3 regions of the Paenibacillus sp. 79R4 genome follow, and region 1 is predicted to be linked to each of the others. Evidence: riboswitches for the same ligand, from Rfam matches in the RefSeq annotation. Region 1 holds a riboswitch; each other region holds the start of a gene.
What was found. A riboswitch is a leader RNA that binds a small molecule or an ion and turns the genes downstream of it on or off. The one in region 1 is predicted to bind cyclic di-AMP.
Positions count from the first base shown of each region.

Region 2: linked by a shared signal. The riboswitch ahead of DMN77_RS11605 (KamA family radical SAM protein) and the one ahead of DMN77_RS03760 (hypothetical protein) in region 1 are both predicted to bind cyclic di-AMP.
Region 3: linked by a shared signal. The riboswitch ahead of DMN77_RS21400 (3D domain-containing protein) and the one ahead of DMN77_RS03760 (hypothetical protein) in region 1 are both predicted to bind cyclic di-AMP.

Region 1 covers NZ_QJOT01000002.1:394,577-402,262, forward strand. The annotation lists gene DMN77_RS03750 (MFS transporter) at 1-639, shown strand, start outside; gene DMN77_RS03755 (metal-dependent hydrolase) at 1,405-2,103, opposite strand; cyclic di-AMP (ydaO/yuaA leader) riboswitch at 2,641-2,881, shown strand; cyclic di-AMP (ydaO/yuaA leader) riboswitch at 2,987-3,183, shown strand; gene DMN77_RS03760 (hypothetical protein) at 3,300-3,713, shown strand; gene kdpA (potassium-transporting ATPase subunit KdpA) at 3,763-5,442, shown strand; gene kdpB (potassium-transporting ATPase subunit KdpB) at 5,463-7,493, shown strand; gene kdpC (potassium-transporting ATPase subunit KdpC) at 7,524-7,686, shown strand, end outside.
Region 2 covers NZ_QJOT01000007.1:93,498-101,183, forward strand. The annotation lists gene cobT (nicotinate-nucleotide--dimethylbenzimidazole phosphoribosyltransferase) at 1-514, shown strand, start outside; gene cobU (bifunctional adenosylcobinamide kinase/adenosylcobinamide-phosphate guanylyltransferase) at 511-1,104, shown strand; gene cobS (adenosylcobinamide-GDP ribazoletransferase) at 1,101-1,907, shown strand; gene DMN77_RS11600 (cobyric acid synthase) at 2,024-3,640, shown strand; cyclic di-AMP (ydaO/yuaA leader) riboswitch at 3,669-3,809, shown strand; gene DMN77_RS11605 (KamA family radical SAM protein) at 3,992-5,131, shown strand; gene DMN77_RS11610 (methyl-accepting chemotaxis protein) at 5,209-6,897, opposite strand; gene DMN77_RS11615 (queuosine precursor transporter) at 7,241-7,686, shown strand, end outside.
Region 3 covers NZ_QJOT01000021.1:34,493-42,178, reverse strand. The annotation lists gene DMN77_RS21425 (alpha-glycosidase) at 1-910, opposite strand, end outside; gene DMN77_RS21420 (transporter substrate-binding domain-containing protein) at 1,583-2,401, shown strand; gene DMN77_RS21415 (amino acid ABC transporter permease) at 2,505-3,167, shown strand; gene DMN77_RS21410 (amino acid ABC transporter ATP-binding protein) at 3,154-3,876, shown strand; gene DMN77_RS21405 (VOC family protein) at 3,974-4,357, opposite strand; cyclic di-AMP (ydaO/yuaA leader) riboswitch at 4,615-4,827, shown strand; gene DMN77_RS21400 (3D domain-containing protein) at 4,832-5,521, shown strand; gene DMN77_RS21395 (polysaccharide deacetylase family protein) at 5,590-6,399, opposite strand; gene DMN77_RS21390 (dihydroorotate dehydrogenase electron transfer subunit) at 6,812-7,507, shown strand; gene DMN77_RS21385 (dihydroorotate dehydrogenase) at 7,504-7,686, shown strand, end outside.

The DNA.
Region 1 (7,686 bases):
GAGCAATCGAATGCCATGAAACAGCGGTTTTCGGTCAGAGAGAAGCTGCAATCTGTATGGTCAGCTCCTCATCGACGCTCGACGATCATGCTCTGGATTTTATGGTTTACTGTAGTCTTCTCCTATTACGGCATGTTCCTATGGCTGCCTTCGGTCATGGTCCTGAAGGGCTTCAGCCTCGTCAAGAGCTTTGAATACGTGTTGATTATGACCCTGGCTCAATTGCCGGGTTATTTCACGGCTGCCTACTTCATAGAGAAGTTCGGCCGGAAATTCGTATTAGTCCTGTACCTGGTGCTTACCGCTGCAAGCGCGGCCTGGTTTGGCAGCGCAACGACGGAAGGGATGCTGATCGCCTCGGGGATTTGCTTGTCCTTCTTTAATCTGGGGGCGTGGGGAGGCATGTATGCCTATACGCCGGAGCTGTATCCGACCAAGGTCCGGTCGACAGGTGTTGGCTTCGCTGCTTCCTTCGGCCGGATTGGCGGGGTAATCGCTCCGTTCCTGGTTGGCTGGCTTGTAGCCCGGGAGGTAGCGATCAGCTCGATCTTCTGGCTGTTTTTCGTTACGGTTCTGATCGGCGCGATTGCCGTCCTCTGGCTAGGTACCGAGACAAAAGGGAAGGAACTTTTGGACTAGCTTTGGATTAGCAAGCGCCTCTGTGCCTGTCTGTTCAAGGGAGCGCTAATGAAAAATTGAGCTGGCATAAAGGGGAGAACAAGGTGATGCAGAAGCGAAACGCTGTTTGCTGAAGCGAATCTGCATCTGCTTCTTGTTGTAAGTTTCGCACGGCATTATGTTGGTCGGGATATGGTACTTCCCGATTTGATTCGGGAAGGCAACATGGACCCGATTGCGTAATCTACTATTTTGGAGATTCTAACGAAACGTGGTATCGTTATTGGCTTCAAATCGGGGCGCTGAGATTTTTAACGAAACTGGGTATCGCTATTGAACAAGAATTATCTCTTTTTGCTGGTATTTCGCCCAAATAACGATATGGTGTTTCGTTAAAAATAATTTCCCGCTTTTGGGGAGCCAATAACGTTCTGTAGTTTCGTTAGAAATAAAAATAGCTGCTGATAAGCAGCTATTTTTATTTGGTCCAGCATTGGTCCAGCATTGGTCCAGCATTGGTCCAGCATTGGACTAACATCGGACTAGCATCGTGCCAGTATCAGGCCAGCATTGGTCCAGCATTGGACTAGCATCGTGCCAGTATCAGGCCAGCATTAGCCCAGTATCGTGCCCGCATCGGACTAGCGTCGTGCCAGTATCAGGCCAGCATTGGGCGGTAGGTGCAGCCGGTGCGGTCGGTTATGGGCGGATGGCCTGACCAGCTGGGTTAATGGCCCGGATACAAAATAAATAGAGCGGTCGATGAAGTGAGACGAGAATGGTCAGTTAACGCTCCAATTGAGCTTGATCGAGGCTTTCGCCCGGCAGCAGGGCATGGCCGGATATGCCAAGCTTTTGCAATTGGTGGGCGAATTGTGCTCCGTCCTGCTTGATGAGGCCAAATGTATCGTAGTGAACCGGGACCACGTGCTTGGCGCCGATCCATTCGGCAGCGAGCAGGGCGTCCTCCGGTCCCATGGTGAAGAAATCGCCGATCGGGATGAAGGCGAGATCGATCTTATGTTTGCTTCCGATGAGCTTCATATCGCTGAACAGTGCGGTATCACCGCAATGATGGACGATGAAGCCGTTGATATTAAGCACAATGCCCGCAGCAACTCCCAAGTAGACATTGGTTCCGTTCACTTCTACGGATGAACTGTGGAGAGCCGGGGTGAAGGTTAACTTGCCGAACGGGAAGTTGGATGAGCCTCCCAGGTTCATCCCGGTTGCCTTAAGCCCTTTTTGCTTAAAAAAGTCGGCCAGTTCAACAATAGCTACGATGGTGGCTCCAGTCCTTCTGGCAATCGCCTCAGCGTCCCCGATATGATCCGAATGCCCATGGGTAAGCAGGATATAATCGACATCGATATCTTCTGCCATAGCAGCTGCTTTAGGATTTCCGGTCAAGAATGGGTCGATGATCAGACGGTAATCGCCGGTATCTAAAAATACGCATGAATGTCCGAGATACGTTAGTTTCACAAATATCGCTCCTTTTTGGCAAAATAATGAACTAACTCTATTATAGCGAAGCAGAGGCATGAGTAAAATTTTGCTGGCTGGCCAGTGCAGTATTAACATTTTGCGCCTGCCGGATCACTGCATAGCTGTGAGCTATGATGATCCAGACGGTAGCTAATCCCGGTCAAAACAGCGGCGGCAATGGTGACTATTCCCCCGGACCAGGACACATCGATCAATCGACTGTTTATGGCAACGAAGCCGCCAAGCGTCGAACCGAAGGCAATATAGATAGGGTTTGCACTTGCTTACCGAGTATAACGTTCCAGTAAAGGGGAGAGTCCAGAGGTCGTTTGCTATAATCTGTGGAATTCTTATAAAAGAATTCAAAATCAAGAGTAGAAATGAGCTATAGCGAAAATTAGAGAGCGCCATATCAATGTAAGCGGTATATTTTCGTATTCCTTTAAATTTATCGCTTTTTTTGCCAGGAAGTTGGCTTTACAGTCAACCCTTGCAGCGGTATGATTCAATCCATAATCCATAATCAATATTAACCAATTCCGATCGCTTAATCTCTGGGATATTCCAGGGAACGGGGGAACCAACAAGTGCTTGCTGCGTGATGATCAATGCGGCTTGCGCGACGTCTGAAGGGCCAGGGCTGGTGTGAGAGCCAACACAGGCCCATTCGGACAGGGGTGAATCCTGAGGAAGAGACCATGGACTCTTCTCGGGTAGGGCGACTCTCACCGCCCGAATCCGTCAGCTAACTCCGTCAGCGTGGGTATGAGAGAGGAAAGGTGACTGCGAGCCGCAATAAATTCGGCCACAGAGGACCGTTTGCCTCTGTGGTTTTTTGCGCCCTAATTTGAAAAATGAATTGAAATACAATGAAATGATCCATCAAAAAACGCTGAATGCTGTCGTGGATAGGACAGCAGCGGGGGAACCAACGGTACTGAGTGATGTCCGCTCCGCGGGCTTCTCAACCTTAGTTCCATGGGGTGAATCGCTTGGAGGATAATCTATTCTTCAAGGTAGGGCGACTTCCGCGCCCGAATCCGTCAGCTAACCTCGTAAGCGTCAAGGAAGAGGCAACCACCAAAGGCCGAATAGTGGGTCCAAGACCACCCATAAAGCCGCGGGGAAGGTTACTATCTTTCCTGCGGCTTCTCTTGTGTTGTCCTCTGCAAATTCAAGGAGGGTGTTCTCAAGTGGAGGGAGAGTTTGTTCTGGTAGCAGCCCCGAACCCGGTTGGACTGAAGTTCATTTTGCTGCTGATGGCAGCGAAGCGTAATTTCGCGGTACTGGTGAACAACAAGAAGGAGGAAGAAGTCCTTCATAAACTGGGCGTAAGACATGTATTGCGCATCAAGACGGATGACGAGCAGAGCTGGATCGTTCCGCCGTTTCCAATCGGCCGCTGCTATATTTTTGAACTGAGTATGACATTAACTTGTCGCTATTTGCAAATCTGCCGGAGATGGACGCAGGATCAGATTTTCATTATTACTCCGAATAAAAATCCGCGCATGATTTACAAAGGGCTGGGAGCTTCTTATGTCATCCATTCCGTGAGCGGAGAGGTTGGATTTCTGCTTACGGCAAAGCCACAGCTTGAGCAATAAGCCGGAGCTTAAAATTTATAAACAGGATTCCTGATGGGGTGAGTGTGTAATGGATTATTTACAAATGTTCATCGTGATCGGCGTCATATTATTGCTGGTGAAGCCGGTCGGAACTTATATATATCATGTTTTCTCCAATGTACCGAATCGTAGTGATCGCATCTTCGGAGCAACAGAGCGGTTTATTTTCAGCATAGCCGGCTACCGGCGGCGCGAAGGGATGGATTGGAAGAAATATATTATCAGCTTGCTGGCCACCAATGTGGTGTTGATGACCATCGCTTTCCTGCTTCTCAGCCTGCAGCAGTGGTTGCCTTGGAATCCCGAAGGAAGCGGTGGTATGGAGCCGACGCTGGCATTCAATACGGTAATCAGCTTCATGACCAATACGAATCTGCAGCATTATAGCGGGGAGACAGCACTGAGCTATTTCTCGCAAATGGCTGTTATCACCATGATGATGTTCACATCGGCGGCTACAGGTCTATGCGTTGCTATTGCTTTTATCCGCGGGATTACCGGGAGAGGCCAACGGCTGGGGAATTTCTTCGAGGATTTTGTAAAGGCGATCGTTCGTATTCTTCTGCCTGCTTCGCTGATCGTAACGCTTCTGCTGGTGGCGCTCCAGGTTCCGCAAACCTTGCAGCCTGCCACGGCTGTGAACACGCTGGAAGGGACTGTACAGCGAATCTCGCTTGGGCCGGTGGCCTCGCTGGAATCCATCAAGCATTTGGGTACGAACGGGGGTGGATTCTTTGGAGCAAATTCCTCTCATCCGTTCGAGAACCCCAGCGGGTTGACGAATGCAATAGAGATGTGGTCCATGTGGCTGATCAGCGCATCACTGCCTTATACATTCGGTTTATTTGCCCGCAATAAGAAGCAAGGTTGGGTTATTTTCTCCGCGATGATGGTCTTGTTCCTTGGATTTCTATCTTTGGTCTATTTCAGCGAGAAGGCCGGGAACCCGCTCTTCCATACGCTTGGAATAGACCTCACGCAAGGTAATATGGAGGGCAAAGAGGTGCGTTTCGGGGTTGCGGGCTCGGCGATTTTTACGGCGATTACGACCGCTGCGACTACGGGGAGCGTTAACAATATGCATGATTCGCTTACTCCGCTTGGCGGCCTGGCAGCTCTGGCCCAGATGATGCTGAACGTCGTCTTTGGCGGGAAGGGCGTCGGACTTATGAACATGGTGATGTACGCCATACTCGGCGTATTTATTTGTGGATTAATGGTCGGCAGAACGCCGGAGTTCCTTAGCAAGAAGATTGAAGCCAGGGAGATGAAGCTGATCGCCATTGCGATTCTTATCCATCCCTTGCTTGTGCTTGCGCCAACAGCAATCAGCGCTATGACAGGGTTAGGGTACGACGCAGTCACAAATCCGGGGTATCACGGTCTGTCGCAAATGCTGTATGAGTATGCATCCTCTGCCGCAAATAACGGCTCCGGCTTCGAGGGCCTCGCGGATAATACTGCATTCTGGAATATTATGACCGGCTTGGTCATGCTTCTGGGCCGCTATATATCCATGATTGCTTTGTTAGCTGCCGCAGGGTCCTTAATGCAGAAAGAGCCTGTCATGGAGACGATCGGTACGCTGCGGACTGACAATAAATTATTCGCTGGAATTCTCGTAGGAACGGTATTGCTAATCGGAGCTCTTACTTTTCTGCCGGTGCTTGCCGCAGGTCCTGTAGCTGAGTATTTGACGCTAAAATAATTTAAAGAGGTGTGCTAAACATGAGCACTGGGCATAAATCGATGTTATCCGGAAAAATGATGCGAGGAGCCGCGCTGGAAAGCTTGAAAAAGCTGAATCCGCTGTGGATGATCAAGAATCCGGTCATGTTCGTTGTAGAAATCGGAGCTTTCCTCGTACTCCTGCAAATCCTGTTCCCCGGATTGCTTGGGGAAGATCACAATACGGGGGTTAATGTGGCCATCTTCTTAATCCTGTTGATTACGATATGGTTCGCGAATTTTGCTGAAGCTCTTGCGGAAGGTAGAGGGAAGGCCCAGGCGGACAGCCTGAAGAAGACGAAGCAGCAAGTTATGGCAAACCGATTAATAGGCGGCAGTACGAAAAGCGTGCCTTCCTCCGAGTTGTGCAAAGGCGATATTGTCGTTGTCTCGCAAGGGGAGATGATCCCGGCAGACGGTGAAATTATCGAGGGGCTGGCTTCGGTGGATGAATCTGCGATCACGGGGGAATCGGCTCCGGTCATTAAGGAAGCTGGCGGCGACTTCAGCTCCGTTACAGGCGGAACTCTGGTCGCCAGCGACAGGATTGTTGTTCGTGTTACGAACGATCCTGGACAGTCATTTATCGACCGGATGATTTCATTAGTTGAAGGTGCAGAACGTCAGAAGACGCCAAATGAAATTGCTTTGGGGACTTTACTTACCGTATTAACGGTTATTTTCCTGATTGTGGTTATTACCTTAAAGCCGATTGCTGATTATCTGAATATTCATCTGGAGATCACCGTACTGGTATCGCTGCTGGTCTGTCTAATCCCGACAACGATCGGAGGACTGCTGTCCGCCATCGGGATTGCCGGAATGGACCGGGTGACACAATACAATGTACTGGCGATGTCCGGTAAAGCCGTAGAAGCCGCCGGAGATATCAACACCATGATTCTCGATAAGACAGGGACGATCACCTTTGGCAACCGAATGGCGGCGGAATTTCTCCCCGTTGCTGGTAGAGCTGAAGAGGAGCTTGCCCGTTGGGCTGCGGTAACCTCAAAATTCGATGAGACACCCGAAGGACGGTCCGTGCTTGAATTGCTTCGCAAACAGGGGCTCGAATATGACGAATCCTTAGCCGCTGCCGGGGAGAGCATTGCGTTCAAAGCGGAGACGCGTATGAGCGGCGTCGACCTGCAGGATGGCAGGAAAGTCCGCAAGGGCGCTGTGGATGCAATTACAAAATGGGTCAGCAGTCAAGGCGGTTCTATTCCGAATGACCTGGAGGCAACAACTAATCAAGTGGCTACGGCGGGCGGGACGCCGCTGGCGGTTGCGGTGGATGAAGTGATCTATGGCATTATTCATCTCAAGGACACCGTTAAACCAGGCATGAAAGAACGATTTGAGCAATTGCGGAAAATGGGAATTCGAACGATTATGTGCACCGGTGATAATCCGCTGACCGCTGCTACGATTGCCAGAGAAGCTGGGGTGGATGATTACATCGCTGAATGCAAGCCAGAGGATAAGATCGATGTCATCCGTCGTGAGCAAGCGCAAGGAAAGCTAGTTGCAATGACCGGTGACGGGACGAATGATGCTCCTGCATTAGCGCAAGCGGATGTGGGTCTGGCGATGAACAGCGGGACGGCATCCGCCAAGGAAGCGGCGAATATGGTGGATCTCGATTCTGATCCGTCCAAGCTGATCGAGGTCGTAGGAATCGGCAAGCAGCTTTTGATGACGCGCGGTGCATTAACTACATTTAGTATTGCTAATGATATCGCCAAATATTTTGCAATTATTCCAGCGATGTTTATGCTGGCTATCCCGGAGATGGATGCACTTAACATGATGAGGCTTGGTTCGCCGCTCTCGGCGATTTTGTCCGCCCTAATCTTCAATGCGGTCATTATTCCGCTCTTGATCCCAATTGCTATGCGTGGAGTCAAGTATCGGCCCATGAGCTCACAGCGTCTGCTAAGCAGAAATTTGCTGATCTTTGGCGTGGGCGGTGTGGTGGCCCCGTTCATCGGTATTAAACTGATCGACCTGCTCGTGCATTTATGGGTCTAATTTATGGATTCAGAAAGGAAGTAATCAAGTATGGCAGTTACTAAATCCGGTAAGCAATCGTGGTTATCTGTCTCGGGCTCGGCCTTATGGGTTGCTCTCCGCTTCAGCATCATTTTTATCATTCTCTGCGGAATTGTCTACCCACTGGCAAGTACAGGCTTGGCACAAATTCTGTTCCCATGGCAGGCTAATG
Region 2 (7,686 bases), on a different contig from region 1:
CGTGTTGACCGGAAAATCGCCGCAGGAATGCGTTGGCCGGGGAACGGGTCTTAATGACGAACGCCTTCAGCATAAGATTGCTGTCGTCCAGAAGGCAATTGATGTTAACCAGCCGGATATGAACGATCCGCTGGATGTACTATCCAAGATTGGCGGGCTCGAAATCGCCGGCCTGACCGGGGTGATTCTGGCTGCCGCTGCCCACCATTGTCCGGTCGTCATTGACGGATTTATCTCCAGTGCAGCGGCATTAATTGCGCAGCGCCTTGCCCCAGAGGCTGCGCATTATATGATCGCCTCGCATGCTTCGCATGAACAGGGGCATGAGCAGCTGCTTGGTGAGCTGGGGCTTGCCCCGATGCTGCATCTGGACATGCGATTGGGCGAAGGGACTGGCGGCGTATTGGCGCTGCATCTGATTGATGCGATCTGCCGTGTAATGTCGGAGATGGCGACCTTCGAGAGTGCCGGGGTTTCTACAGGCGAAGGGACTGGGCCGGAGGCATCCGTATGATCATTACGGTGACCGGCGGGGCGCGAAGCGGCAAGAGCTCTTTTGCCGAGAAATGGTGCATGAAACAGGCGGAGCGAGGGATTTATATTGCTACGGCACAAGCATTCGACGATGAGATGCGGGAGCGAATCAGGCTGCATCAGAGCGTCCGGGTGGACAGCGGTTTTGCTTGGGAGACGAAGGAAGAGCCGCTGCGGCTTGCCGCGCTGTTATGCGAGTTGGCTCAGTCGAACGATCGCAGTTCTTCCTCGATCAATGAGCCTGTGGCAGACGAACCTGTTGTATTGGTGGATTGTCTCACATTATGGCTCTCTAATATATTGCTCGCATATGGCGACGGGCGGGAGGTGGAGCAGCAGGTACTGGATGAGATCGAACGATTAGCTTCGGTCGTCTCGTCCTATTCCGGCAATCTGGTACTAGTGACGAATGAGGTCGGGGATGGCATCGTGCCTGAATACCGTCTGGGTCGAGTCTACCGGGACTTGTCTGGAATTATGAATCGCAAAATGGCTGAGATTTCGCAGCAAGTATTTCTCGTCACTGCGGGAATTCCCATTGAACTCAAGAGCAGGGAGTATCGATTATGAGACAACAAGGACGGCCAATTTTGGCCGCTTTTCAATTTCTATCGCGTTTTCCGGTGCGAGCCGAGCTTGATTTTACACCGGAGTTGCTGAAGAGGAGCGCCAAATATTATCCGCTCGTCGGCGCGGCGATCGGCATTGTTATTTGGATCATCGGTGTGCTGGCTAGCCTGGCGCTGCCTGTACTGCCGGTCTCGGTCCTTCTGCTGATCGCTTGGGTCTGGCTGACCGGAGGATTGCATTTGGATGGCTGGATGGATTCTGCCGATGCGTTCCTGAGCTATCGTCCCCGTGAGAAAATGCTGGAGATTATGAAGGACAGCCGAGTTGGAGCGATGGGTGTGCTAGCCTGTGTGCTGCTGCTGCTCTTGAAAATGTCGCTGCTTGCCACACTGCTGAGCCGCGGACTGTATGTATCGGGAGCAGCCATAATGACGGCTCCTGTATGGAGCCGCTGGTTCATGGCGCTGGCGATGCGCCATTGGCCGACCGCGCGCGGCGGGGAAGGATTGGCCGGACGATTCCGGGGGCAAAGTGTCCGGGATACGCTGCTTGCGACTTTACTGGCTCTGGTGCTATCGGCAGGACTGCTTCTGCTGGCCGCCGTGCCGCAATGGGGAGATCTGAATATGATCAGCCCAATGATCTATTATGCTCTTGCTCCTTTATTAGCTTGGGGCGTCGGTTCCTGGATGGCGAGCCGGATGAGTGCAAGGCTGGGTGGCTTGACGGGCGATACCTACGGCGCAATCAATGAAGGGCTGGAGGCGGTATTGCTACTGCTCGCCTGCTTGCTTTTTCAATGAGTGAAGTGGAGGTTTGATCGATGAGGCAAGAGGATTTAGGAAGAGAGCAAGTTGCTATAAAGGAAAAAGATACAAAGCGGAATTGCGGAGATTCCAGCCATCGGGGCGCTGTGCTGATGCTGCAGGGAACGGCTTCTGATGTAGGCAAGAGTGTCATCGTGACTGCCTTATGCCGAATTTTCGTTCAAGACGGACTCAGGACGGCGCCCTATAAATCGCAGAATATGGCGCTAAATTCCTATGTTACCGCCGATGGCCGGGAGATTGGGCGCGCACAGGGCGTGCAGGCTGAAGCCTGTGGAATCGAGGCGACAACGGATATGAATCCCGTCCTGATTAAGCCGACGGGAGATATGCACTCGCAGATCGTTGTTCACGGCAAGCCTTATCAGCATCTGAGCGCGATGAAATATCGCGAGGAGTTCCTGCCCGTGGCCCGGCCGATCGTGATGGAGGCTCTGAACCGACTGAGGGATGAATACGATCTCGTTGTGCTGGAAGGTGCGGGAAGTCCGGCGGAGATCAATTTGAAGCAGCGTGATATCGTTAATATGAATCTGGCTGGATGGGCGGAAGCTCCGGTTATTTTGATCGGCGATATCGATCGCGGCGGGGTGTTTGCATTTCTGGTCGGAACACTCGAATTGCTGGAGCCTGAAGAGAGAGCCCGGGTGAAGGGCTTCATCATTAATAAATTCAGAGGCGATCTGGAGCTGCTTCGGCCAGGGTTGGATTGGCTGGAACAGCGGACAGGCATCCCCGTCCTCGGAGTGCTGCCCTTCTTGCCGGATTTGGAGATCGAGGCTGAGGATTCAGTCATTCTCGACTCCTACGCTTCGGTACCTAAGCAGGGCCGCGATATCGATATTGCCGTGATTCGTTATCCGCGTATTTCCAACTTTACGGACTTCGACATGCTGGACGCAGAGCCGGATGTGTCTGTGCGTTATGTCCAGCGAGCGGCGGAGCTAGGAGAGCCGGATGTAATCATCCTTCCGGGCTCCAAGGATACGATCAGCGATTTGGCATTTCTACGGGAACAGGGGCTGGATGGGGCAATTGAGCAGCATCTGGAGCGCAGCGCTCATTCGCAACTGGTCGGTATTTGTGGCGGTTACCAGATGCTTGGGGATGCACTGCTTGATCCGGAGGCTGTTGAATCCGGCAAGGTGAAGCGATCCCGTGGACTTGGCTGGCTGCCGCTGACAACGACGTTTCTCCCTGGCAAAAAAACAATCCGCACCACAGGACATGTTCTACCTGATGCCTCGCTCCGCCTTTATTCAACGGAGCCCGTTATCCCCGTTGGCGGCTACGAAATTCACTCCGGGGAGACGGTATACTCAAGTCAGGCTGGGTTTGGTTTAGAGTCATCGAACTCTGACACCGTAGCGAACTCACACGGTACAACAGGAAGTATAGATAACAGGGAGAAAGAAGCAATGTCCTTATTCCTGGTTGAAAGCGCTGATGGAGGGGAACGCACGGAGGGCGTCTGCCGTGTGGATGGGCGAGTGTTTGGTACGTATTTACACGGTCTTTTCAATAGTGATGAGTATCGCCGGGCTTGGTTGGATGGCATTAGACAAGCCAAAGGGCTGGAGCCTCTGGCTGCGACATTTTCCGCTGCGGCCAGGCGTGAGAGGGCGTTTGACCGACTTGCCGATCATGTAAGAGGCCATCTGGATATGGATCAAATATATGAAATTGCGGGCCTTCCAAAGAATCCTTAGTTTTGACATACGCTTACATTTGTAATACGATAAATATACGCTTAATTTTCGAATGGTAAAGTCGAAAAGCGGGGGAACCATTTTTTGGGGCGAATCGTTGTAAATACACGTAGGGAACCATCTTTCCCGAGTCCGTCAGCTAACCTCGTCAGCAGTGGATGGGTCATCATTTATACCGCTTTGCAATGACCCTGTTACGGGTCTTTTTGCGTTTATGAATCTTTAAATTGTAAGCAATATGACCCGTTATTACTCGGCATCTAATGCCTTGCGCTGCACTGTCATCTTTGGTTTCCATGCTTCTTCTTTACGAATCGGCGATGTTGTTTGAGATAAAGGAGGAGATGGTGTATGGCAAGCCCGAAGTACATTACAAATATCGATAGGGTGACGCAGCTATCCCAGGCGGAACGGGAGCAATTGCGTCCGATTACTGACAAATTCGTGTTCCGGGTAAATGATTATTATTTGAACCTGATTGACTGGGACGATCCTAAGGATCCGATTCGTAAGCTAGTGATTCCGAATACGGGGGAACTGCGCGAATATGGGCGCTGGGATGCTTCTGACGAGGATACGAATTATGTCGTACCCGGCTGTCAGCATAAGTACCGGACAACGGCGCTTCTAATCGTCTCTGAGGTATGCGGCGCTTATTGCCGCTACTGCTTCCGCAAGCGGTTATTCCGCAATGATGTGAAGGAAGCGATGGCTGATGTCACGCCGGGGATTGAATATATCTCCAGGCATCCTGAGATCAACAATGTGTTATTGACGGGCGGGGACAGTCTGATCCTTGCGACCTCCAAGCTGCGCATTATCCTCGAACGGCTACGGGCGATCGATCATGTGAAGATCATCCGGCTTGGCTCGAAGATCCCTGTGTTCAATCCGATGAGGATCTATGAAGATCCTGATCTATTGCAGTTGATCTCTGAATTCTCCTCAGCGGAGAAGCGCATTTATGTAATGGCGCATATTAATCATCCGCGGGAGATTACGGCGGAAGCGCGCAAATGCTTCGAGGCACTGCATAAAGCTGGAGCCATCGTTGTGAATCAGACGCCGATCCTGAAGGGAATTAATGATGATGAGAAGGTGCTTGGGGAACTGCTCGACAAATTGTCCTGGGCAGGCGTGACGCCTTATTATTTCTTCATCAACCGCCCGGTCGCCGGCAACTCCGATTTTGTGATTCCGCTGCAGCGGGCCTATCAACTGGTGGAAGGGGCTAAGGCCCGTACTTCCGGTCTGGGCAAGCGCGTTCGCTTATCGATGAGCCATACATCCGGCAAAATCGAAATATTGGCGATCGAGCACGGAATGGCGTACTTGAAATATCATCAATCCCGTGAGGATGAATATGGGAAGTTCATGGTGCTTGAATGTCCGGAGGATGCAGCCTGGTTTGATGATCTTCCCGGTAATGAATCGTATTGGAAAAGACCCGAGAAGAAGCTGGCCGAGGCTGTCTCGGTGAATGAACTGTAAGAGGCAGGTAGGTCTTTAACCAAGAAGAACCGCTGGAATATTAATTCCGGCGGTTCTTCTTGGTTTACTGATCTCATTTAAACTTTGAATTTATCTACAGCCTCGCTTAAGGAAAGAGCATGGCGGTGGAGCTGTTCAATCGCTCCTACATGGTTCTTCATTTCCTCGATTTGTCGGCTGGTGTTGTTGGAGATTTCTTCGATGCTAAGAAGGGATTTCCCGGTTATATTAGCCGATTCTTCAACAGAGGCGGTGACTTCCTCCGTGCTGGCCGAGATTTCCTCGGTTGCCGCCGAGACGGATTGAACGCTGGAGTTAATCTCCGAGATCAGCTCGGTCAAATGGCTGAACGCCAGCTCTGCCTGATTCACTTGCTCCGTACCGGAACTAATCTCACGGGTGGCACGCTGCATCGTCTGCATCGAGCTTACAGTCTCTTCCTGGATGCTTAGCAAGTATTCGCTGATCTTCGTTGTGGCATCCCTCGTCTGTTCAGCAAGCAGGCGAATTTCTTCGGCGACGACGGAGAAGCCTTTGCCATGCTCTCCAGCCCGTGCTGCTTCAATCGCTGCATTCAGCGCCAGGATATGAACCTGTTTTGTAATACTTGAGATCAAATCTACGACTTGAATGATGGATGAAGCACGTTCGTTCAGAGTTGAAATATGCGTGAGCAGCGCTGCGGCGGCCTGCTCGACAAGCTGCATCTGACCGGTTGCCGATTTGGCCAGCTCATTCCCGTTGTCAGCTTCATCTGAAGCTTGACCGATGCGTTCCGTCACTTCAGCCGAGGAGCCGGCGATATGCTGAATTCCTAACGAGATTTCTTCCATCGCACGGGCATTTTCTGCGGCGGCTCCGGCGATGATGGTGCTGCCTTTCTCAATTTCCTGCATCGAATTGCCGGAATGCTCGATCAAATTCTGGAAGGTATTCACAGATTGATAGATCTGATCGGAGCCCTGGATCACCCCGTGGGAGCTATTTTGAACCTTGGTGATCATTTCCTTTAGCTCGGTAATCATCGTTTGGAAGCTGGCCGAGAGCTCCGCGATCTCATCGCGTCCCGTAATAGTAATCTGTTGGGTTAAATCTCCCTGCGCCATTTGTCTGGTTACTGCCGCCAAATTCTTGATCGGCTTGATAATGCGTTTGCTGTTCACATAAGCTGCGATCAGCGCCAGCACAATGACAAGGGCAGCGATCACGATTCCGGTCCATAGAATCTGATCTTCCTTCTGCTTGATAAAGTTTGCATCCATACCTACAGCCAGAACAGCCGTGCTGCCGGACAGGCGGATATAGGCCGTTTTGTGCACGCCGTATTGATCGCTGTACAGCTCGCTGACGCTCAGTTTGCCAGGATCTTGTACTTTCATCGCTTCATGGATCTCAAGCTCGTCTCCAACCTTCATGATCGAATCTTTATTGATTCCGATTACGATTGCCTTATCTTCTTGGACATCGAGAAGATAAGCGGTATGCAGATGGAATTCCTCAACCTTCTTGCTGAGGTAAGACTCAACGGCAAAGCGGGAATTTTCGTTGCCTTTAATAAGCTGAAGAGCCTGTGAATTATCAAGTCCTTTGTAAATATCCCTGGAGCTTGTATGCAGAACCTCATCGAATTGAGGAAGTACATTCTCGTCAATAATACTCATGGCAATAAAATAGAAGGTTGTGCTGAATAAAATGGATGACAGGATTGTGATGACCGCAAAAGTCAGCATAAATTTGCGACCAATGGAGTGATTAAATTTTCGCATTGATATCCCCCTGAGTTTCTATTAATCTAGTTCTTAATACCTATTTATGTATGATGCATTAGAATAAAAGACATATAAAGGTATTGTAAGATAAAATGAAACATTTAAACAATGATATTATTTATTTTTTTATTGATAGCGATTTCATTGTTTCGAGATAGTGAATTTTAGCCGTTTCCCGGGCCTGTTTTATTGATTAAAAACAAACTTTTTGTACAACTCTATAATGGAAGAAATAATAGGGTGGCAACTTGCGAAAAGCTATGTTATCGTAGAAAATGCTGATTTGAATATCAGCCGCGGTTCGTAACCATCCCGCGTAACCAAAACTAGGAGGCATGTTATGTTTAACTTTTTCTGGGGCCTTATATATATGCTCATAAATCTCACCTTCTTCCTGATCTGTTATCGCTGGTTCGGCAAGAAGGGATTATATGCCTGGATCGGGGTTGCCACGGTTATCGCCAATATTCAAGTCGTTAAGACGATTGACATGTTCGGCATTGTGATGACACTTGGCAATACAATGTATGTAAGCCTGTATTTGACGAGTGATTTGCTAAATGAGAAGTATGGGCGTCAAGAGGCCAAGAAGGCGGTATGGTTCGGCTTCTTCACGCTGATTATGACGACGATTCTGATGCAGATGGTTCTTGTGTTCCAGCCGCAGCCAGGTGATCTGGCGCAAGCTTCGCTTAAGACGATCTTCGGGTTGATGCCAAGATTGGCGCTGGGCAGCTTGACCGCTTATTTCATCAGTCAGTTTCTCGATATCCGCTTGTATTCTTG
Region 3 (7,686 bases), on a different contig from region 1:
ATTCCTTCACTTCGGAGTTAGCCGTGTTGAATTTAGGCATATTCCCATAGAAGCCAAAGGTATCATAGGTGGGCATCCCATCCTTGATCTTAACCGGGAACTCGTTGATATGGAACCAGCCTGCATATTTGGAGTTCTGCCCATGCTTCAGCACATCCTGGAACGGCGGAAACTGCTCGCCGCAATGATTGAAGACGGCATCGAGTACAACACGAATACCACGTTCGTGACAGGCTTCGGTAACTTTCTTAAGCAGTGCGTTATCACCGAAATGAGGATCGACCTGCCGATAGTCCGTCGTATCGTACTTATGATAGGATGGCGAAGTGAATAAAGGTGTGAAATAAATGGCGTTGATCCCCAAATCGACCAGATGATCCAAATGATCCAGCACCCCTTGTAAATCGCCGCCGAAGAAATTATCGAATTTCGGTGTGCCTCCCCAATTCTCCACGGGCTTCGGGTCATTATCCGGATTCCCGTTAGCGTACCGTTCCGGGATAATCTGATAGAAGACGGCTTCCTTGGCCCACTCCGGGACCTTGAATACGTCGATTTCATGAATATAGGGGAACTCGAAGCATTCTCCCGGCGGGGATGGCGGATCATGCTGCAAGCCCGAATCGAGCATGTAAATCGTCTCCGTTCCGGCAACGAGCTTGAAGGCATAGGATAAGCGCCTGTAGCGGGGGCGAACATCAACCTCCCAGTAGTCAAACATCAGATCATGAGCCGCTTTCTCCATTTTGAACTCCTGATAGGTACCGGCCCAATTATATTTATCCCCGGTCATGGCAATGACCTGCTCCAGATCATCACGCTTCGTTCTAATCCGCAGATGAATCGTTGAATTATCGTAGGCATAGGCCCACTTATCTCTTGGAACATGATATAGAGCTTCCAGCAGCATAGATTCAACTCCTTTGTCCTATTATGTCCAAGCTTTTTGGAATTGAATAAAAGGCAGGGCAATAAATTAAGCGAATCTCATAAATATTCACTAACGTTTTAACGCGACACAGCGCGTGAATGTAATTTTCTGCACTTCAAAATCGTCATTTTAGAATGTAGTAGCCCCAACAGCACGAATTCCCCCATTCCCCCAACAATACGCCGCCACTAACTATACCGGCTAGACTAATCCGTATGTTCGATACGCTGAGCCGTTGGTGAAGGTGAGCGGTTTTTGGCCCAGAAAGATCTAACGGAAATCAGTGCCGCTATTTGGCTTGAAAGAGCCATTTTTGAATTCTAACGGAAATGGAGTCCCTTAAATTGAAGTTTTTCAGCAGAATATAGGTAGATGATCCCCAAATAGAGGATCAGATTTCCGTTACAATTACGGAAACGTCGAATTCGCCAAAATAGCGGAACCAATTTCCGTTAAGATGGATTGCTGTGATATTGTTAACTTATCAGCTTCGTTTAATTAACCACAGCTTAATTAACCCTCAATACTTGGATAAAAATCTGTGAATAAATGATGAAGTATCATATTTTACCTTTGCATATATATGCATTTTGTTTTATAATTGGCCAAGTGATTATAGATTAAAGAAAGCAAATGACAGGAGAGAGAGAAATGAAAAAGTGGGGAACATTAGTTATAGCTCTATTGATGGTAACCAGCTTGCTTGCCGCATGCGGACAAAATAAAAATAATGATGGGAGCGCGCAAGGAGCAGGAAGCGATGGCGGGAATTCAGACAAAAAGGTCATCACGCTTGGCACCAGCGCAGACTTTGCTCCATATGAGTTCCATATTAAAAATGATCAAGGACAGGATGAAATCGTCGGCTTTGACATTGAAATCGCCAAGGAAATTGCCAAGGATCTGGGCGCTGAGCTGCAAATCAAGGATCTGCAATTCGATTCGCTAATGAATGAGTTGAACAGCGGCCGGATTGATTTTGCCATTTCCGGTTTAAGTCCAACACCTGAGCGTCAGAAGGAAGTAGATATGTCTAAGATTTATTTTACGGCAATGCAGGCTGTTGTCACTCGTACCGGTGAAGAAGGCAGCTACAAGACGATGGATGCGCTGGTTGGCAAGAAGATTGGCGTTCAAAAGGGTTCGATCCAGGAGGATATTGCCAAGACGGTCCAGGATGCCAAGATCACTTCCCTGGCGAAAACTCAAGATATTATGATGCAGCTAAAAACAGGCCGTGTAGACGTAGCTATCATCGAAGGTCCAGTAGCAGAGGCGTATATAAGCAATATCGAGGGTCTGACCATTGCAGAGGCTCAGCCGGAGGCTGAGGATGACGGATATATTGTCGCTGTGAAGAAGGGCAATAGCGAGATTCTTGATAAGGTCAACGCTACCTTGACACGCCTGATGGAAGATGGAAGCCTAGAGAAGTATATTCAAGCAGCCAGCGAATTGGCTGTGAAATAAACATTGGATTTTTAAGGAATTGCTCTAGAAAATAGCGGAGAAGCTTCGCTATTTTCTGCTTTTTAGCAAGTTTTCTGATGAATTTGGGAGGAATGGTCTGGTTATGAAGTTTTTTACGATGTTTTGGGATTACCGCGATTACTTCTTCACCGGTGTGCAGTATACGCTCTTATTGGCTGCGATCGGTGTTATCTGCGGTTTTATTCTCGGGCTTGTGGTTGCTTTGGTGCGGATGTCGCCCTTAAAAATCGTCCGTTTCATCGGCCATGCTTGGGTGGAGTTCCTGCGCGGAACGCCGATGATGGTACAGCTGTTGATTATTCATTATGGCTTCTCGCAATTATTCGGCGTTAACTTTACTCCGATTCAATCGGGTGCGATTACTTTGTCCATCAATAGCTCGGCTTATTTGGCGGAAATCTTTCGCGCAGGTATTCAAGGCGTGGATCGCGGACAAGGGGAAGCGGCGCGTTCACTCGGGATGTCGCAGGGAATGTCGCTGCGCTTCATCATCATTCCGCAGGCGATTAAATCAGTGCTTCCGGCCATCGGCAATGAATTCATAACGATTATTAAAGAGTCCTCTATCGTCTCCATTATCGGTGTGACCGAGCTGATCTTCCAATCCGGCTCTGTCGTTGGCATCACGTATAACGGGATGACACCGTATCTGATCGTTGCAGTAATTTATTTTATTCTGACATTCACACTATCTCGGGTTTTGGGTGTGTTCGAAAGGAAGTTGAAGGCCAGTGATAACCGTTAAAAATTTGCATAAAAAATTCGGTCATCTCCATATTTTGAAGGGGATAGACCTTGAGGTCTCGCAAGGGGAGGTTGTCGTTGTAATCGGTCCGAGCGGATCGGGGAAGAGCACGTTCCTGCGCTGTCTTAACATGCTGGAGACTCCATCTGAAGGCGAGATTCTGTTCGAAGGCGAATCGATTACCGTACGAGGGCACAACATTAACTTGACTCGTCAGAAGATGGGGATGGTGTTCCAGCAGTTCAATCTGTTTCCGCACAAGACGGTGCTCGATAACATCACCCTTGCGCCTATACGCGTGAAGAAGATGGACAAGAACAAAGCAGAGGCCGTAGCGATGAATCTGCTGCAAACTGTCGGTTTGCAGGATAAGCGGGATGCCTATCCCTCACAATTGTCCGGTGGGCAGAAGCAGCGGATTGCCATTGCCAGAGCGCTGGCGATGGAGCCGCATGTAATGCTGTTTGATGAACCGACCTCCGCGCTTGACCCCGAGATGGTCGGAGAAGTGCTTGATGTTATGAAGAAGCTGGCCGACAAAGGAATGACGATGGTCATCGTTACGCATGAAATGGGCTTTGCCCGAGAGGTCGGCGATCGCATCATCTTTATGGATCAAGGCCAGGTTTTGGAGCAAGGCTCGCCACAGCAAGTATTTGGTGCGCCTAAGGAGCAGCGGACGAAGGAGTTCCTGAGCAAAGTACTCTAACCGAGCGATATATTTGCGCGAGGAATGGAAGGGGCGATCCCGGTAGTAAATACTACTTGGGGATCGCCCTTTTTGCTAGTATCGCGAACAGGGATGCTCAAGGTGCTACCAACTCGACTTTTATTCGATCAGGGTCTTCGAAAAACAAGGCATAATAGTCTTCTCCGCCGGCGAAAGGATGCCTATCCTGATAAAGCACGTTTAATCCTCTGGACCGAATCTTGACAGTCAGCTCATCCACTTGTTGCCGTGAATTCGCATGGAATGCCAAATGGTTCAGCCCCACACGACATCGATTGTAGGGAACGTCCAGGTATTTCTCTTTGGCTTGAACAAACACTAGATAAGTGTCTCCTAATTTCCAGCTCCGGCCTTCTTCCCATTCCTGAAACGGCGCATAACCAAGCTCTGACAGAAACCATCCCCAGAATTCTGCCGAACGTTTAAGGTTTGATACGTAAATCTCGATATGATGCAGCAAGCCCAATGCTTCACCCCTCCAACCCAATATTTTCGCTATGCGGAATACCATCCTATCCGTTCTTTACTACTATAGAGGTCGAACCAAAGAAAGAGCAAGTCCGGCTTTTCCAGTCCACATTTCTCATGTTGAGTTGCGCTTATATAGTAAACATATAACTGTATTTGTCATTAATTAAGATTAAAAATACCTTGTTATATCAGGCTTTGTGCGCAAATGGTAACAATTACATGAGCTATTGGTTACAAAGTTGTGATATATTCAATGAGCCGAAACTTACTAGGACAAGTGCGGGGGACGATTTAACGAAAGGCCGATTTGAAATGGAATCATTTACAGATTGGCTATCTTGGGGTGAAGCGCGGATAAAGTAACAAAAAATGAATCTATCATTTGTTACTATTCTCGCGTAGGGAAGCTTCCTTTTCCCGAATCCGACAACTAACTCCGCAGGCGAAATCAAAGGAGGACAACATGAAGAAACAACATACATGGACATTCAAGCGCATGATGAAGACAGCATTGATTACCGCTGGATTATTTGGAGCGATCCAATCCGTTCCTGCGCTGGCCGACTCGTTACATACAGCGAAGGAAGGAGATACATTCTATACACTTTCGAAGCAGTATGGAGTGCCGATGGACAAGCTGATGACCGCTAATCCGACCATCCAGGCAACCAATATATACGAAGGTCTTAGCATCACAATTCCTGATAACAAGAGCAATACGATGTCTGCTCCGGAAATGAAGGCTTCATCTGCGGACAGCGCCATTCTGCTGCCTACGCTAAGCGTACTTGCAGATCAAAAGGTGGTTGAAGCTTGGGGCAAGAGCTTTAATTACTCCAAGACGATCAGCGCCAAAGCGACGGCGTATTCTTCAGCTCCAAGTGAAAATGGCGGATATGGCGCGGTAGATTATTATGGCAACCCGCTCAAACTAGGAACGATTGCAGTGGACCCGAAAGTGATTCCTCTGGGCACCAAGGTGCTCGTAACCGGACATGATCATGAAGGCCTGCCTAAGAAAGCTTTTGTAGCGACAGCGACAGATATCGGTGGAGCGATCAAGGGCAACCGGATCGATATTTTCATCCCGGGCAGTACTTCCTTTGTGAACCAGTTTGGTTATCAGGATGTTAAGTTGTTTGTATTGAAATAGCAGATTATAGATTCATCGATTTTATAGGGCCGTACCGGACAGAAGCTGTTCCGGTACGGCCCTATTTATTACAATTTATTTTTCTTGGTTTGGAGCATATCGGCCACATTAACGAATTGATAGCCTTTGGATTTCAATTGTTCGATAATCTCGGGCAGCGCCTCGATCGTACCGTTCAGGTTAGAGCCCGAGCCGCCTCCGGCATGCTGGAGAACGATCGATCCGGGACCAACCGTTTCAAGCACGTTCTGCTTGACCTTGTCCTTGTCGAGCCCCTTCCAATCCAGAGAATCGACGTTCCAGTTTACGACTCTGTAGCTATGCCGCTTCGCCCAACGAACCTGAGCTTCATTAATATCACCGTATGGAGGCCGAATCAGCTTCGGGCGATAACCGACGATATTTTGAATCACCTTTTCGGTCCGCAGTATTTCGGACTGGAACTCCTGCATCGAATGCTTCTTGAATTGATTGTGAGTATAGGAATGGTTGCCGATGATATGGCCATCACGGTGGATTTGCCGAACGAGATCAGGATGTTTCTTGGCCCGGCTGCCTACGACGAAAAAGGTGGCTTTGACACCTTCACGCTTCAGTATTTTCAACACTTGCGGCGTGAATCGGGGGTCTGGCACATCGTCGAAAGTAAGTGCGACCTGCTTCACCCGAGGACCGCGGAATACAAAGGTCTCGGAATATTTGCGCTGCAGCTCGGCTAGATTAAGCGGCTTTTCACTGCTCTCAGTGGATGTAGGTGCCGTGTCCTCCGTACCTGGTGCACCCGGTGACGACCGTTTGGCTTCAATGCTCCCAGAGCTTGGGAACAACATGAGCAGGATGGTGCAGACGATCATCCAGTGTTTGAGTTTTGTGGACATAGCATTACCTCTTCTCCAAAATAAATGTCATGTTCTGGTATGCCCATATTCATTGAAAAATATGAGGAAATGGTTAATTTTCAAGGTAAGCGTTTTACTCAGGGCTAAATCGTTTTGGAGTGATGTTTATCACAGACTGGTAGGCGAGAAAAATTGCATCTTTAAATGAAGTGTATAAAATCAAGCAGGCGTCTATAGTGTGCTCAAAAAGGCCAGTTTTGCAGTACCGGAGCTCATGTTTCCGATATTTTTCCAAACGCTTCTGTTGGATGAGCATAGGAACTGAGAAGAGGGGCGCAGGAAGTTGGTCGTGAACAACTGAGAGGCTTTCGCAGGCCACATGGCTTCGTTGGCTTTTCGGATCGGAAGTGGGCTTTTTGAACAACCTCAATAAGAAAGGGGACTGAACAATTTGACGGAAGTCATATCCAATGAGGAAGTAGCACCAGGAGTATTTCGTCTGGCCGTTGCCGGTCAATTCGTCGGGAAGATGGGCCAGTTTTACATGATACGCGCATGGGACCATTATCCGCTGCTGTCCAGGCCGCTGAGTATTTTCGATATTACGCCTGGACGGATCGAATTTCTGTATTTAGTCGTTGGAGAGGGAACGAGACTATTCTCAAATTTGAAGCAAGGGGATCATGTGAGGCTGGAAGGTCCGTTTGGAAATGGATTTGAAGCTCCGGAAGGCAAGACGGCATTTGTTGGCGGGGGAATCGGGATTGCCCCGTTTTATTATGCCCTGCGCCAGGTTCCGAATGCCGACGTGTATCTCGGCTTTAGCCGCGAGTCTTACATGGTAGAAGAATTCCGTGCAGCTTCCGCTGGACAGATACATGTCAATGTGGGTGGCGTGATTCTCGACGATCTCGATTTTGAGCACTATGATACGATCATAGCCTGCGGACCCCATCCGATGCTGCACGCTGTGCAGCGCAAGCAACAAGCTTCATCCGGACGAGCCAAGGTATATGTCTCACTAGAGAACCGGATGGCTTGCGGGATTGGGGCCTGTCTGGTATGCAGTGTAAAATGTAAAGACAAACGGAAGAAGGCTTGTACGGATGGTCCTGTATTTCCGGCAGAGGAGGTTGTATTCGAATGATCGATTTATCATGTTCTTTCGGCAAGCTGACGTTTAAGAATCCGCTCGTTATGGCCTCCGGAACCTTCGGATTTGGACAGGAATATGGAGCGCTCTATGAGCTGAATCGCCTTGCGGGAATTTCCGGCAAAGGGCTGACCCTTCACCCGAAGGCAGGCAATGACGGCATAAGAGTCTAT